DNA from 3 places in the Streptomyces sp. AA4 genome. Region 1 is predicted to be linked to each of the others. Evidence: riboswitches for the same ligand, from Rfam matches in the RefSeq annotation. Region 1 holds a riboswitch; each other region holds the start of a gene.
What was found. A riboswitch is a leader RNA that binds a small molecule or an ion and turns the genes downstream of it on or off. The one in region 1 is predicted to bind S-adenosylmethionine.

Region 1 (4,614 bases):
GCACCGTCCGGCACACTCCCGCGCCGGACAGCTCCGCGGCCACCTCGACCGCGGTTTCCGCGTCGGAGCACAGGAACGCGCACGTCGGCCCCGAGCCGGACACGCATCCGGCCAGCGCGCCGGCGTTCACCCCGGCGCGCAGCGTGCGGCGCAGACCGGGCCGCAGCGACACCGCGGCCGCCTGCAAGTCATTGCCGAGCAACAGGGCGAGTTGGCGAGGATCTCCCGACGCCAGCGCCTCCACGACCGGCGTGTGCGACCCGATCCGCGGCGGTTTGCCATCGGCGCGCAACCGGTCGAGTTCGCCGAACACCTTCGGCGTGGACAAGCCTTCCTCGTCGAAGGCCAGCACCCAATGGAACGTGTGCCGCCCGAGCACTGGCACGAGCTGCTCGCCGCGCCCGGTGCCGAGCGCGGTGCCGCCGTACAGCGCGAAGGGCACGTCGCTGCCCAGACGGCCGGCGATGGTGGCCAGCTCGTCGCGGGTGACGTCGAGCTTCCACAGCGACGAGAGCCCGACGAGCGCCGCCGCCGCGTCCGCGCTCCCGCCCGCCATGCCGCCGGCCACCGGAATGCCCTTGCGCAGCACGATTCGCACCTTCGGCGCATCCGCGTCCGGCCGTCCGGCGTAGGCGGCCAGCTCGCGCGCCGCGCGCCAGGCGAGGTTGGCGCCGTCGGTGGGCACCGTGCGCTCCCCCTCGCCGTAGACCTCGAGCCCGGGTTCGTCGGCGGCCGCGACGGTCACCTCGTCGGTGAGCGAAAGCGCCTGGAAGACGGTGACCAGCTCGTGGAACCCGTCCGCCCGCAGGTCGCCGACGGCCAGGTGCAGGTTGACCTTGGCCGGGACCCGGACGGTGACTGGTGGTGGAACGACGGCGAGCACCCGTCCAGCCTACGTGGCTGCCGCGCGCCAGGTCCCGCCAGGAGAAAACGTCGGCACGGAAGTTCCCCCAGTCGTCGTCCCGAGGTGGCCAGGCGGGCTAATGTGGAACTACTTGGTAACTGGACGCGTACCGGCAGTCAACCTCCGGATTCGCCGACGGGAGAAGGACAAACCCGATCTGCTCCTGGTCACCGCCGAGCAGGCAGCGGCCGGGTTTCGGCCACCGGCACGATCCTGGCGGAGTTGACGCGCGGCAGTGCCGCGACGGTCGCGCTCGCCGCCGAGGCGCTGCCCGCCGCGTTCCCGTGGGCGCGGTATCTGTCGAAGGAAGAGCTGCACGCGTTCGTCGGCGAATTGGTCGAGACCTCGGAGCGGGCCGAATCGCTCGGCAATCCGGTGCCCTTCGCCGCCCTCGTGGCGAAGTGGAAGCAGACCGCCGAGGCGCACGCGGATCCGGAGCTAGCGGAGATTCTTCGCCGGAACGACCACAATGGACAACCTTCAGGACAGCTGTCCTAGAACTTCGCCCAGGTGTCCTGATTCCCGGGGCGAGGTGTCCCGCGGACGCGGCGAGGGCCGCCCCGCCGAAAGGGGACGGCCCTCGAAAACCGCTTGGGCAAAGGGAAACTCAGGCGGCGACGACGCTCTGCGGACCGCGGGCCGGCTGGCTCACGTGCGCGCCCCGGTCGGAGATCCAGGACAGCGCGGCGTCGGCCCGCTCGCCGCGGACGCCGAGGCGGAACCGGGCGATCGGGGTGTCCCCGATGCGGGTGAGACCGCCGCCGATGGTGGCGAGCTCCACGTCAAAGCGGCTGGCCGCCTCGGGCAGCAGGGCGCCCACCGACGCGAAACCGATCAGGACGACGTCGACCGCGCGGTCGTACTTCGCGGACTGGGCGCGCGAGGTCTCGATCGACGGCAGCACCGCCTGCGCGGTCCAGCTGTCCGGCGTCGAGATCAGGTCGAGCACCGTGCCGCGTTCGACGATCGCACCGTTGTCGAGCACCGCGACGTCGTCGCAGACCCGGCGGACGACGTCCGCGTCCGGCGTGGTGACGACGACCGTCACACCCAGCTCGGCCCGCGCCCGGTCGAGCACGGCGAGCACCGCGCCGGCGTCCTCGGCCGCGATCCCGGCGGTCGGGTCGTCGGCGAGCAGCACCGCCGGTCCGGCGGCGAGCGCCTTCGCGACCGCGACCCGGCGGAGCTGGCCTTCGGTGAGTTCTTCGGGCTTCTGCGCGGCGCGCGGGGTGAGGCCGACGAGGTCGAGCAGCGAACCGACCCGGCTGCGCCGCTGCGGGCCGTCGACGCCGAGCTGCTCCAGCGGGCTGGCGATGTTGCCGGCGATGGTGCGCTCGGCGATCAGCTCGGGCTTGGTCCCGACGACACCCAGCTGGCGGCGGATCTCCCGCAGCCGCTTGCCGTCGAGCGTCGCGGTGTTGAGGCCGTCGAGGCGCACGACGCCGCGGTCGGGACGCTCCTGCAGCGCGATGCAGCGGGCGAGGGTCGACTTGCCGGAACCGGACGGACCCACGATCCCGAACAGGGAACCGGCTTGCACGTCAACACTCACGTCGCGCAGCGCGGCGACACGATTTCCGTGGAAGGGAAAGGACTTGGACACGTTTTCGACAGTGATCACGAAAGGGCTCCAGGCAAACGAGGCGCAGCGCCGTTTCCGGGCGCGCCAGGCGTCATCGAATTACCGTCCACTGTGGACGGCGCAAGAAAACTGCGGAAAAAACGATCAGGCGATGACCATGGAGCGTCGACACGCACATACCGAGCGGCGACCTTCGTCGACTACGCGCCGGCGGGTCAGCAGGAGCGGGCGGGTGACCCTCTTCATCGAAAACAGCCTCCATCGGTCCTGGCGGTAGCACCTGCCCTGCGGAGGGTGGTTGCTGCGACTTCGGCGAGCCAGGTCTCTCAGTCGCTCGGGATGGACGCTTTCGAGTAAAGCCGATCCCATTGGCTGAACGCAAGCGCGTTGGTGCAGATCACACGTCTGGTGGTGCCCGCATGCCGGGACCCGGCGTCCAGGACCCGGAAACCCGGAAGCTCGGTCGCCGAACAGTGCCTCGACCTGCGAAACGCGCGCGGCGGAGCCCGGCGGCGAACAAGTTCGTTCCACTGTGGACGATCAAGGAGCTTTGTGGAACAAGAGTTTTCTCGTTGTCAAGTGGGGGTCGCTCGCGGGCCGCGTGGCCCGGACAATCGGGTTCGCAGCGGGGCCGAGATAGGTCAGGGAAGCGAAGCACCTTCGGGCGGGGCCGCTGAACAATGCGGGGTGTGGAGCAAGCAAGCTCCCCCGAATGCCGAGCCGCTCGTCACAGGTGGCGGGCGGTTTCCGGGGTCCAGGCACGATCACCGAGCGTAGCTCTACGACGACGAATGACCCACAATCAGCGACGACCCAAGATCACCGGACAACGCAGCGAAACTAATGGGCTCCATCCGGAATACCCGTGGTGGCACCGCCGTTGGACGTCGCAAGGCGCACACCGTGGGAGGGGGTCACTTTGCGGCAGCCGCGATCCGCGCGAACGCGTGCACGTCCAGCTGCTCCCCGCGCGTCTTCGGATCGATCCCCGCCTCGGCGAGCAGCTCGCCGGCCCGCTCGGCGGAACCCGCCCATCCGGCCAGCGCGGCCCGCAAAGTCTTGCGCCGCTGCGAGAACGCAGCGTCGACCACCGCGAACAACCGCGCGCGATCCACTCCGGCGACCGGGTCGGTCCGGGTGAACGAGACCAGCGCGGAATCGACGTTCGGCACCGGCCAGAACACCGCGCGCGGCACGGCGGCGACCTTGCGCGCCGGGCCGTACCAAGCGAGTTTCACGCTCGGCACGCCGTAAGTCCGGCTGCCCGGTCCGGCGGCCATCCGGTCGGCGACCTCGGTCTGGACCATGACCAGCCCGCTGCGCAGCGACGGCAGCTCGGCCAGCAGGTGCAGCACCACCGGCACCGCGACGTTGTACGGCAGGTTCGCCACGATCGACACCGGCTCGGCCGGGAGGTCGGCCGCCCGCACCCGCAGCGCGTCCGCGCCGACGACGGTCAGCCGGTCCGCTGCCTCGGGCGCGCGCTCGGCGACCGTGCGCGGCAGGCGGGCGGCCAGCACCGGGTCGATCTCCACGGCGACGACCTGAGCGCCCGCGGCGAGCAGGCCGAGCGTCAGCGACCCGAGACCGGGCCCGACCTCCAGCACGACGTCCCCCGGCCGCACGCCGCCGAGTTCGACGATGCGGCGGACCGTGTTGGGGTCGTGCACGAAGTTCTGCCCGAGCTTCTTCGTGGGCCGGACGTCGAGTTCGTCGGCCAGCCCGCGGATTTCGGCGGGCCCCAGCAGTTCCACCACCGGACGAGCCTACCCAGCGCTGCCGGGGCGGACGAAAACAGGCGGCCGGGAGCACGAGGCTCCCGGCCGCCCGCCGGTAGATCAGGGAGTGCTCAGGCCTTGTAGCCGCAGCCCCAGGCGCTGTAGCCGCCGCGCGCGTCGCGCACCTTCTCGGCGATCGCGATCTGCTGCTCGCGGGTGGCCTTGTCGGCCGTCGGGGCGTACTGCTGGCCGCCGTAGGCGTTCCAGGTCTGGCGGTCGAACTGGAGGCCGCCGTAGTAGCCGTTGCCGGTGTTGATCGACCAGTTGCCGCCCGATTCGCACTGCGCGATGCGGTCCCACGCGCCAGTGTCGCCGATGGCCGGGGCCGGCGGCTTCTTGGTGCCGACCTT
Region 2 (4,614 bases), 2.1 Mb from region 1:
GCCTCGCCCTGCTGGACGGCCGTGCCTGGACGGTCGGCGAACTGGCCGCCGCGGCGCGGATCGCGGTCTCGACGGCCAGCGAACACGTCACGCGGCTGGCCGACGCCGGGTTCGTCGCCCGGGTGAAGCAGGGGCGGCACGCGTACGTGCGGCTCGCGAACCCGCGGGTCGCGGAGTTGATCGAGCATCTGGCGCAGCACGCCGAACTGAAACGGCCGTCCGGGCTGCGGACTTCGTTGCGGGTGCAGCGGTTGTCGTTCGCGCGCAGTTGTTACGACCATCTGGCCGGGACGCTCGGGGTCGCTTTGCGGGACGGGATGGTCGAACGGGGCCTGATCGACGTGTCGGACGGGCTCGCACTCACCGACGCCGGACGCGACGTGCTGGCCGGTCTCGGCGTGGCGGTGCCGGATCGGCCGCGGCGGCCGTTGCTGCGCGACTGTCTGGATTGGACAGAGCGGCGCGAGCATCTCGCCGGGGCGGTCCCGGCGGCGGTGCTGGAGCGGGCCGTCGAAGCGGGATGGCTGACGCGGGACCAGCAGCGCGCGATCCGGGTCCTGCCGGGCGCGCGGGGTCCGTTCGCCGCGCTCGGTGTCGATCTCGCGACGGTGAGTGCCGCCGAGGCTTCGTAACACACCTGCGCGGTCCCCCCGCACCGGTGGTGCGCGCTCGGGAACCGGACACTGCCTCACTATTCTGGACGCCTGCGGGCGACCGGGAGGGAGGCGGAGCGGTGGACGAGCTTCCCATGGTGCTGGGCGTCGGAGCGCTGGTTCTGGTCGTCTCGGTCGTCGCCGTGCGGGTGTCCATCCGGCTCGGATTCCCGTCGCTGCTGCTGTATCTCGGGATCGGCGTCGTGCTCGGCGAGGCCGGATTCGGCATCCGCTTCGACAATCCGGCGCTCACCCAGTCCCTCGGGCTCGCCGCGCTCGTCCTGATCCTCACCGAGGGCGGGCTCACCACGCGCTGGTCCGCGGTGAAACCCTCGCTGGGGCCCGGAATCCTGCTGTCCACAGTGGCCGTGGTGATCAGCATCGCGGTCACCGGCGCGGCCTTGCACTGGCTGCTCGGCCTCGACTGGCGGCTGGCCCTGCTGTGGGGCGCGGTTCTGGCGTCCACCGACGCCGCGGCGGTGTTCTCCGTGCTGCGCACGGCCGGGGTCGGCAAACGGCTCGTCGGCTCGCTGGAACTGGAATCCGGCATCAACGACGCGCCCGCCTACATCGCGGTCGTCGTGCTCGCGTCCGGAGAGGCGATCGACTGGTCGCTGCCGCTGCTGGTGGTCTACGAACTGCTCACCGGCCTCGCGCTCGGGCTCGCGTTCGGCTGGCTGGGCGCGCAGGCATTGCGCCGGGCCGCGCTCCCGGCGACCGGCCTGTACCCGCTCGCGACGGTCGCGGTGTGCGTGCTCGCGTACTCCTCGGGACAGCTGGCGCACGCGTCCGGGCTGCTCGCCACCTACGTCGCCGGCCTGGTGCTGGGCAACTCCAAGCTGCCGCACCGCTCGGACACCCTGTCGTTCGCCGAAGGGCTCGGCTGGCTCGCGCAGATCGGGCTGTTCGTGCTGCTCGGCCTCTTCGCGTCGCCGACCCGGCTGCTCGAAACGCTCATCCCGGGCCTGGTCGCGGGCGCGGTGGTGCTGCTGCTCGCGCGGCCGCTCTCGGTCGTCCTGTCGCTGCTGCCGTTCCGGTTGCCGTGGCGGGAAGTGACGTTCCTGTCCTGGGCCGGGCTGCGCGGCGCGGTGCCGATCGTGCTCGCGATGATCCCGCTGTCCGAAGGCGTGCCGGGCGCGCAACGGCTCGTGGACGCGGTTTTCGTGCTCGTCATCGTGCTCACCCTGCTGCAGGGCGCGACGCTCAGCCCGCTCGCGCGGATCCTCGGGCTGGCGAAGGCGACGCAAGCGCACGAGATCGAGGTCGACTCCGCCCCGCTCGACGAACTCGGCGCGGAACTGCTGCAGGTGCGCATCCAGAAGGGGTCGAAACTGCACGGCGTGTACCTGTCGGAGCTGCGGCTGCCCGCCGGCGCGACGGTCAGCCTCGTGGTGCGCGGCGGGACGGGCTTCACCCCGCAGAAAACGAGCCGCTTGCAGGTCGAGGACCAGCTTCTGGTGGTCACGACCGCCGCCGACCGCGACGCGACCGAACGGCGCATCCGGGCCGTGGACCGCGCCGGCCGCCTCGCGCGCTGGCACGGGGAATCCGGGGCCTGATTCTTCCGTCCTTTGTGGACTGTATCTGTGACTGCCGTCTCAGATCACGAGACGGGGCTGGTTTCGCCCGCGGGTGGTCCGCTATCTTCGGTTCCAGGTCATGAGTGCCAGCGCGAAGCCCCGGCTTGCTGGCCGGCAACCCTCCTACCGCGGTGGGGTGCCCCGGGTGAGGACCAGGCCGGTCGCGCAGTGCGGCGGGCAAGCGCGGGCCCCTCGCCGGGGGTCCCCCGGAACGCCGAGGAGGCGCCGTCATGACTCTCGCACTCGACCGGTCCACGGAAACTGTTTCTGCTGTTCCCGCTGTCGCTGGTGCCGCGTTGCGGGTCCCGCTGGTCACCGGCGGCGACATCGGCTACGCGAACCTCGACCACGCGGCCAGCGCGCCCTGTCTGGACGCGGTGCGCACGGCGGTCGACGAGTTCCTTCCCTGGTACGCCAGCGTGCATCGCGGCGCGGGCTTCGCTTCGCAGGTCTCGACGCGGCTGTACGAGCGGACCCGGGACGTGCTGCGCCGGTTCGTGGACGCCCGCAGCGGCGACTCGGTGATCTTCACCCGCAACACCACTGACGCGTTCAACCTGCTGGCGAAAGCGTTGCCGCGCAAGACTTCTGTGGTCGTGTTCGACAGCGAGCACCACGCCGCGCTGCTGCCGTGGCGGGGTCCGAACGTCCGGCGCGTGCAGCTGCCGCGAACCCGGCTCGCCGCGGTGTCCGTTGTGGACGAAGCCCTCGCGGAATGCCCGCAGGGGCCCCGGCTGGTGGTGGTCGCCGGAGCGTCCAACGTGACCGGCGAGCTGCTGCCGGTCGCGGAAATCGCCGCGGTGGCCCGGAAACACGGTGCCCGGGTCGCGCTCGACGCCGCTCAGCTCGCGCCGCATCGGCGAATTTCGTTGCGGGAGCTGGATGTCGACTACGTCGCGCTGTCCGGGCACAAGCTGTACGCGCCGTTTGGGGCGGGAGCGCTGATCGGCCGCAGCGACTGGCTGCGGGCCGCTGAGCCGTACCTGGCTGGTGGCGGCGCGACGAAACTGGTGACCGAGGAAGCCGTCGTGTGGAACAGCGGTGAGGAACGACACGAGGCCGGTTCGCCGAATACCGTTGGCGTGTATGCGCTTGGAGTGGCTTGCGAACAGCTGGCGGCGCATTGGGACGCGGTTGGTGCGCATGAGGCCGCGCTGCTGGAGCGGCTGCGCAAGGGCCTCGAGAGCCTGCCCGGATTCGCCGAGCTGCGGTTCTTCGACGCGCCGGTGGACCGGGTCGGCACGGTGAGTTTCGTAGTCGACGGATTCGAACCCGGCTGGCTGGCGGCGGTGCTGTCGGCGGAGTACGGAATCGGCGTGCGGGACGGCGCGTTCTGCGCCCACGTGGCCGCCCGGAGGCTGATCCGAGAAGCCGGAAGCGAAGGCCAGCAGGCGGTTCGGGTCAGCCTCGGTCTGGGGAGCACCGAGGAACACGTGGACCGGTTGGTGCTGGCCCTGCGCCAGATCGTGGCCCGCGGGGCCCGGTGGGAGTACGCGAAGGTGGACGGCCGGTGGGCGCCGGTGGGGGACACTCGGGAGCTGCCCGGTTTCTGCGCTTGACGGTGCAGTGTTTATCGCGCTCCCGCGTCGTGGTCGAGTTGGTTCTTGCAGGCTGCGCGGATCACCTCTTTGATTTGCTCTTCAGTGCGTCCCCAGCCTTGGCCCCACTCTTCGTCCAGCATCCAGGCTTGCGCCAGCGGCAGCTCGATGACCCTGTCGGAGTAATCGGTGCGGACGATGATCGTGTGCAGGTCGTCCAGCAGGCCGCGTTCGGTGAGGTGGCCGTTGAGGAGCATTCGGGCCAGGTGAGCGAACGCTTCTTCGGCTGCCTCGGTCGCGGTGGGAATGGGCGCGCGGCAGTCGGCTAGAGCGGCCCGTTCGACGTCGTGGATTTCTCGCGGTTCCGTGCGGGACAGGCCCGCCAGATGGCGCAGATGCTCGCCGTCCTCGCCGTCGGCGAGCCAGTGGGCTGCCCAGAGCGGGAGACAGTCGGTGGGGGAGAGGTCCAGGGCGATCCGCGCGGCCGCCACGGCGGGGGTGGGGATCTCGGCGGGCATGGCAGCGATGATGGCGGAAGCAGCGAGCGCCGGGCGACCGGATTAGGGCCGGGGACTGCCGCTGTGACCTGCTCGGTCGAGGTTGTGGACAATAGGGGGGTGAGCACCGATCCTTCGCCGTCCGAATCCGAGGTCGAGCCGTCTGCCGAACCGCCTGAGCAGGAGGCTGCCGGGGGAGACGCGCCGCTGCCCAAGCGGCGGGTCTGGGCGGTGTTCGCGGTCGCCGCGCTGCTGTGGGCGATCGACCTGATCACGAAGAACCTCGTCGTCGCGAACCTCGAGGGCAAGGAGCCCAAGCCGATCCTCGGCGGGCTGATCTACCTGC
Region 3 (4,614 bases), 1.6 Mb from region 1:
AAGGCCTCCGGACTCACCCATCTGATGGCGGTGAGCGGTGGGAACCTCGTCATCATCGGCGGAGCTGTTCTGCTGCTGTGCCGATTGGTCCGAGCGGGCCCGAGGTTTTCCGCGACGGCGGCCGGAGCCTGTCTGATGGGATTCCTCGTCCTGGTGGGCCCCGAACCGAGTGTGGTGCGAGCAGGCGTCATGGGCGGCATCGGGTTGCTCGCGCTGGCCCTCGGACGGCGTGGTTCAGCATTGCCCGCATTGGCCTTCGCGGTGTGTGTCCTGGTGGCATGGGATCCGACGATGGCGGGGAATTTCGGTTTCGCGCTCTCGGTTCTCGCGACGGCAGGACTCGTGCTACTCGCGCCGCGCTGGGCAGATTCGTTGGTACGAAAGGGAGTCCCACCTGGTTACGCCGAAGGCCTCGCGGTGCCGCTGGCCGCGTTCGTGGTCACCGCGCCAGTCATCGCCGGGATGGCGGGCACGGTCAGCCTCGTCTCGGTGGTCACCAATGTCCTTGCGGCACCGGTCGTCGCGCCGGTCACGGTGCTGGGAGTGCTGGCAACCGTCGTCGGACCGTGGTGGCCGGGTGCGGGTCACCTGCTGATTCATGCCGCAGAGCCGGAAGCCCAATGGCTGATCACCGTCGCGCGGCACGGAGCAAGGGCGCCGGGCGCGGCGCTGTCCTGGCCCGGCGGTTGGTGGGGCGGATTGTGCGCGGCTGCCTTGCTGGTCGTAGTCGTGGTGGCGGCGCGGTTTCGGCGGCTCCGGCTGCTGGTGGCGATCGGGCTGGTCCTCGTGCTGCTGACGGTCGTGCCGGCCAAAGTCCTGGCACCTGGCTGGCCGCCGGACGGCTGGGCGATGGTGGAATGCGATGTCGGGCAAGGAGATGCGGTCGTCCTGGCCACCGCCGAGCCCGGTCGCGCCGTGGTCGTCGACACCGGGCCGGAGCCGGGGCCGGTCGACGAATGCCTGCGGAGGCTGGGCGTCGAACGGGTGCCGTTGCTCGTGCTGAGCCACCTGCACGCGGATCACATCGGCGGTCTCGCCTCGGTATTCGACGGGCGAGCCGTCGGCGCGATCGCGGTCGGACCAGGGCGCGCGCCCGCGTGGGCGTGGCAGTCGGTCTCCGGCGAGGCGCGGCGTCGGGGTGTGCCGCTGGTGCAGTTGAGCGAAGGGCAGCGGCTGGAATGGCCGGGGCTGTCGCTGGACGTACTAGGTCCGCGCTACGCCACCACGCGGTCACCAGCGTTGCAGGACGGCACGATGATCAACAACAGTTCGGTCGTCCTGCGCGCGGACACCGGCGCCGGCCGGGTCCTGCTGACCGGAGACGTCGAACTTGCCGCACAGGCGGATCTGCTCGCCGAGGGCGTCGACCTGCGGGCTGACGTGTTGAAGGTGCCGCACCACGGTTCGAGGTATTCGCTGCCGCAGTTCCTCGCGGCGGTGCGGCCGCGCACGGCGCTGATCAGTGTCGGCGCGGGCAACGGATACGGGCATCCGAGCAAGTCCACAGTGGACGTTCTCGGGACGATGGGAGTGCTGGTCACCCGGACCGACGTCGACGGCGACACCGCCGTTGTGCCCGAGGGAAGCGGGCCGGCGGTCGCGCGCCGGGGCGAGCCGCGGGGTCCGCCGCGGTAGCGCGACGGACCCCGGGCCGGTGCGTCAGTAGCCGAGCGCCTTGGCGACGGCTTCGGCGGACGGCGGCACGGTGGCCTTCGGGCCGAGGTGGTTCTCGACCGCGTCGAGGGTCTTGAGGCCGTCGCCGGTGATGAGGAGGACGGTTTCGGCGTCCGGGTCGAGCTTGCCGGTTTCGACGAGCTTCTTCGCGGTCGCCACGGTGACGCCGCCGGCCGTCTCGGTGAAGATGCCTTCGGTGCGCGCGAGCAGCCGGATGCCTTCGACGACCTCTTCGTCGGTGACGTCCTCGATCGCGCCGCCGGTGCGGTTGACCACGTCGAGCACGTACGGGCCGTCGGCCGGGTTGCCGATCGCGAGCGAGCGGGCGATGGTGTCCGGCTTGACCGGCTGGACCACGTCGTGGCCGTTGCGGTACGCGGTGGAGACCGGCGAGCAGCCGGTGGCCTGCGCGCCGAACACCTTGTACGGGCTGGCGTCCACGAGGCCGAGCTGGCCGAGTTCGCGGAAACCCTTGTCCACCTTGGTGAGCTGGGAACCGGAGGCGATCGGGACGACGATCTGCTCGGGGATGCGCCAGCCGAGCTGCTCGGCGACCTCGTAGGCGAGCGTTTTCGAGCCCTCGGAGTAGTACGGGCGGACGTTGACGTTCACGAACGCCCACTTCGGGTGCTCGGCGGCCAGCTCGGTGGCGAGCCGGTTCACGTCGTCGTAGTTGCCGTCGACCGCGATCAGGTCGCCGTCGTAGACGGCGGTGGTGAGGATCTTCGCGCGCTCGAGGTTCTTCGGGATCAGCACGACCGACCGCCAGCCGGCGCGCGCCGCGGCGGCGGCGGTCGCGTTGGCCAGGTTGCCGGTCGAGGGACACGCGAGGACCTCGAAGCCGAACTCGCGGGCGGCCGCGAGCGCGACGGCGACCACGCGGTCCTTGAACGAGTGCGTCGGGTTGCCGGTGTCGTCCTTGACCCACAGGCTCTTGAGGCCGAGCTCCTTCGCGAGCCGGTCGGCGCGCACGAGCCGGGTACAGCCGGGTTCGGTGTTCGGAGTCTCCTCGACGGTCGAGGGGACAGGGAGGAGTTTCTTGTAACGCCAGATGTTGCGCGGGCCCGCCTCGATGTCCTCGCGGCGGACGCGGCCGAAGTCGTAGGCGACCTCGAGCGGCGAGAAGTCTTCGACGGAGACGAATTCCGGAGCGAGCGGCTGCCGGTGCCCTTCTTCCTTCGACACCAGTTCGACGGCCGGACCGAGGTCGATCGTCTTGTTGGCGGAGGTGGCGCTGAGGGCTGCAGTCATCGCGAGGTTCCTTTCCTCATCTGCCCCGCCGAAGCGGGCCGGAATTGGCACCGTGGTCGTCAGCTACCCCGCGATCGCGGGATGACAGGCTGCACGCCGGTTGCCGGGGCTTCGTCGGGCCGTTCCCTCTGCCCCTCTGGATGAGCGGTATTCGGTTGTCGGAGCGCCGCAGGGCGCGTCCTCGGCTACACCGTACGACATCCCGATCAGCTCGTGCCACGGAGGCGGGCCACATCACCGGAGCGGACGGCCCGGCGGCCGGGTGAGAAGATGGCCGGGTGACCACCGCACCCGCGCCGCTGCACCTCGTCACGGGCGAGGAAGAACTGCTCATCGAACGGGCTGTGCGAGCGTCCCTCGACGCGGCCAGGGCCGCGGACCCGACGGCGGACCTCACGCGGACGCGGGTGTCCGATCTCACACCGCCGGCGCTGGCCGAGCTGGTGAGCCCGTCGCTGTTCGCCGAGGGGCGCGTGATCGTGCTGGAGTCGGCCCAGGACATCTCGCAGGAGCTGTCCGACGCGGTCCTCGCGTACGTGAAGGCGCCGGCCGACGGCATCGTCCTCGTGGTCGTGCACAGCGGCGGCGGGCGGAGCAAGGCCGCCAAGGCGCTGCCGGGCGCGTTGAAAAAAGCGGGCGCGGAGATCACCGAATGCCCGAAGCTGACCAAGCCCGCCGAGCGCGAGGCGTTCGTCCGCAACGAGGTGCGCCGCGCGGGCGGCAAGATCGACGGCGCGGGCCTGATGGCGCTGCTCGACTCGGTCGGCTCGGACCTGCGCGAACTGTCCTCGGCGGCGACCCAGCTGGTCGCCGACACCGGGGGAGTCGTCGACGAGCAGGCGGTCCGCCGCTACCACACCGGACGCGCCGACGTGACCGGCTTCGCGGTCGCGGAGAAGGCCGTCGCGGGCGACCGGGCCGCTGCGATGGAGTCGCTGCAGTGGGCGATGCAGCTGGGCGTCCCGCACGTCCTGGTGGCCGACGCCCTCGCCGACGCGGTCCGCACGATCGCTCGTGTGTCCGCAGCCGGGCGCGGCAACCCGAACCAGATGGCGGGCGAGCTGGGCATGCCGCCCTGGAAGATCCGCAAGGCGCAAGGCCAGTCCCGCGGCTGGGGCCAGGACGGCCTGGCCACCGCGATGCGCGTCGTGGCGCGGCTGAACGCCGAGGTCAAGGGCGCGGCGGCCGACGCGAACTACGCCCTGCAGCGCGCGGTCCTCGACGTGGTCGCGGCCAAGGGAGACCGCTGAACTCCAGGCGGGACCGCCTTGGCGGAGTTGTCGTGGTGACGCTGTCGGGGCTTTGCGGTTGCGGCCGAGGGATGCCGCTGCTTCTCGGGTGACGGGATCACTTGGCGGGAGTCGCAGCGGGGGAGCCGGTGAACGCTGTCGGCGCTCGGCGGTTGCGGCCGAGGGGCACCGCTGCTTCTCGGGTGACGGCAGCACCTCGCGGGAGTCGTCGGGAAGCCCGTGAATGCCGCTGGGATTCTGTGTTTGCGGCCGAGGGCATCGCTATCCCTCGGCTGACGGATCACCTGGTGGGAGTCGTCGGGAAGACCACGAATGCCGCCGCGACTCTGCCTCTCGGCCGAGGGTGCCGATGTCCCTCAGCTGCCGGGAGCGCCTCGGCGGGACCCGTCGGCAAGCCGGTGAACCGCCGGATCCGCGGCGGCCGCGCCCCCCGGGACAC

Region 2: another riboswitch for S-adenosylmethionine. It lies ahead of SSMG_RS24185 (aminotransferase class V-fold PLP-dependent enzyme); the one in region 1 lies ahead of SSMG_RS33425 (methionine ABC transporter ATP-binding protein).
Region 3: another riboswitch for S-adenosylmethionine. It lies ahead of thrC (threonine synthase); the one in region 1 lies ahead of SSMG_RS33425 (methionine ABC transporter ATP-binding protein).

The regions. Positions count from the first base shown of each region.
Region 1 covers NZ_GG657746.1:7,351,250-7,355,863, forward strand. The annotation lists gene SSMG_RS33415 (4-(cytidine 5'-diphospho)-2-C-methyl-D-erythritol kinase) at 1-883, opposite strand, end outside; gene SSMG_RS33420 (hypothetical protein) at 1,127-1,402, shown strand; gene SSMG_RS33425 (methionine ABC transporter ATP-binding protein) at 1,512-2,525, opposite strand; SAM riboswitch class I at 2,742-2,832, opposite strand; gene rsmA (16S rRNA (adenine(1518)-N(6)/adenine(1519)-N(6))-dimethyltransferase RsmA) at 3,401-4,243, opposite strand; gene SSMG_RS33435 (resuscitation-promoting factor) at 4,336-4,614, opposite strand, start outside.
Region 2 covers NZ_GG657746.1:5,279,996-5,284,609, reverse strand. The annotation lists gene SSMG_RS24195 (helix-turn-helix transcriptional regulator) at 1-632, shown strand, start outside; gene SSMG_RS24190 (potassium/proton antiporter) at 734-2,212, shown strand; SAM riboswitch class IV at 2,309-2,423, shown strand; gene SSMG_RS24185 (aminotransferase class V-fold PLP-dependent enzyme) at 2,464-3,792, shown strand; gene SSMG_RS24180 (hypothetical protein) at 3,804-4,289, opposite strand; gene lspA (signal peptidase II) at 4,389-4,614, shown strand, end outside.
Region 3 covers NZ_GG657746.1:5,774,816-5,779,429, reverse strand. The annotation lists gene SSMG_RS26425 (ComEC/Rec2 family competence protein) at 1-1,635, shown strand, start outside; gene thrC (threonine synthase) at 1,660-2,925, opposite strand; SAM riboswitch class I at 2,939-3,072, opposite strand; gene holA (DNA polymerase III subunit delta) at 3,204-4,175, shown strand.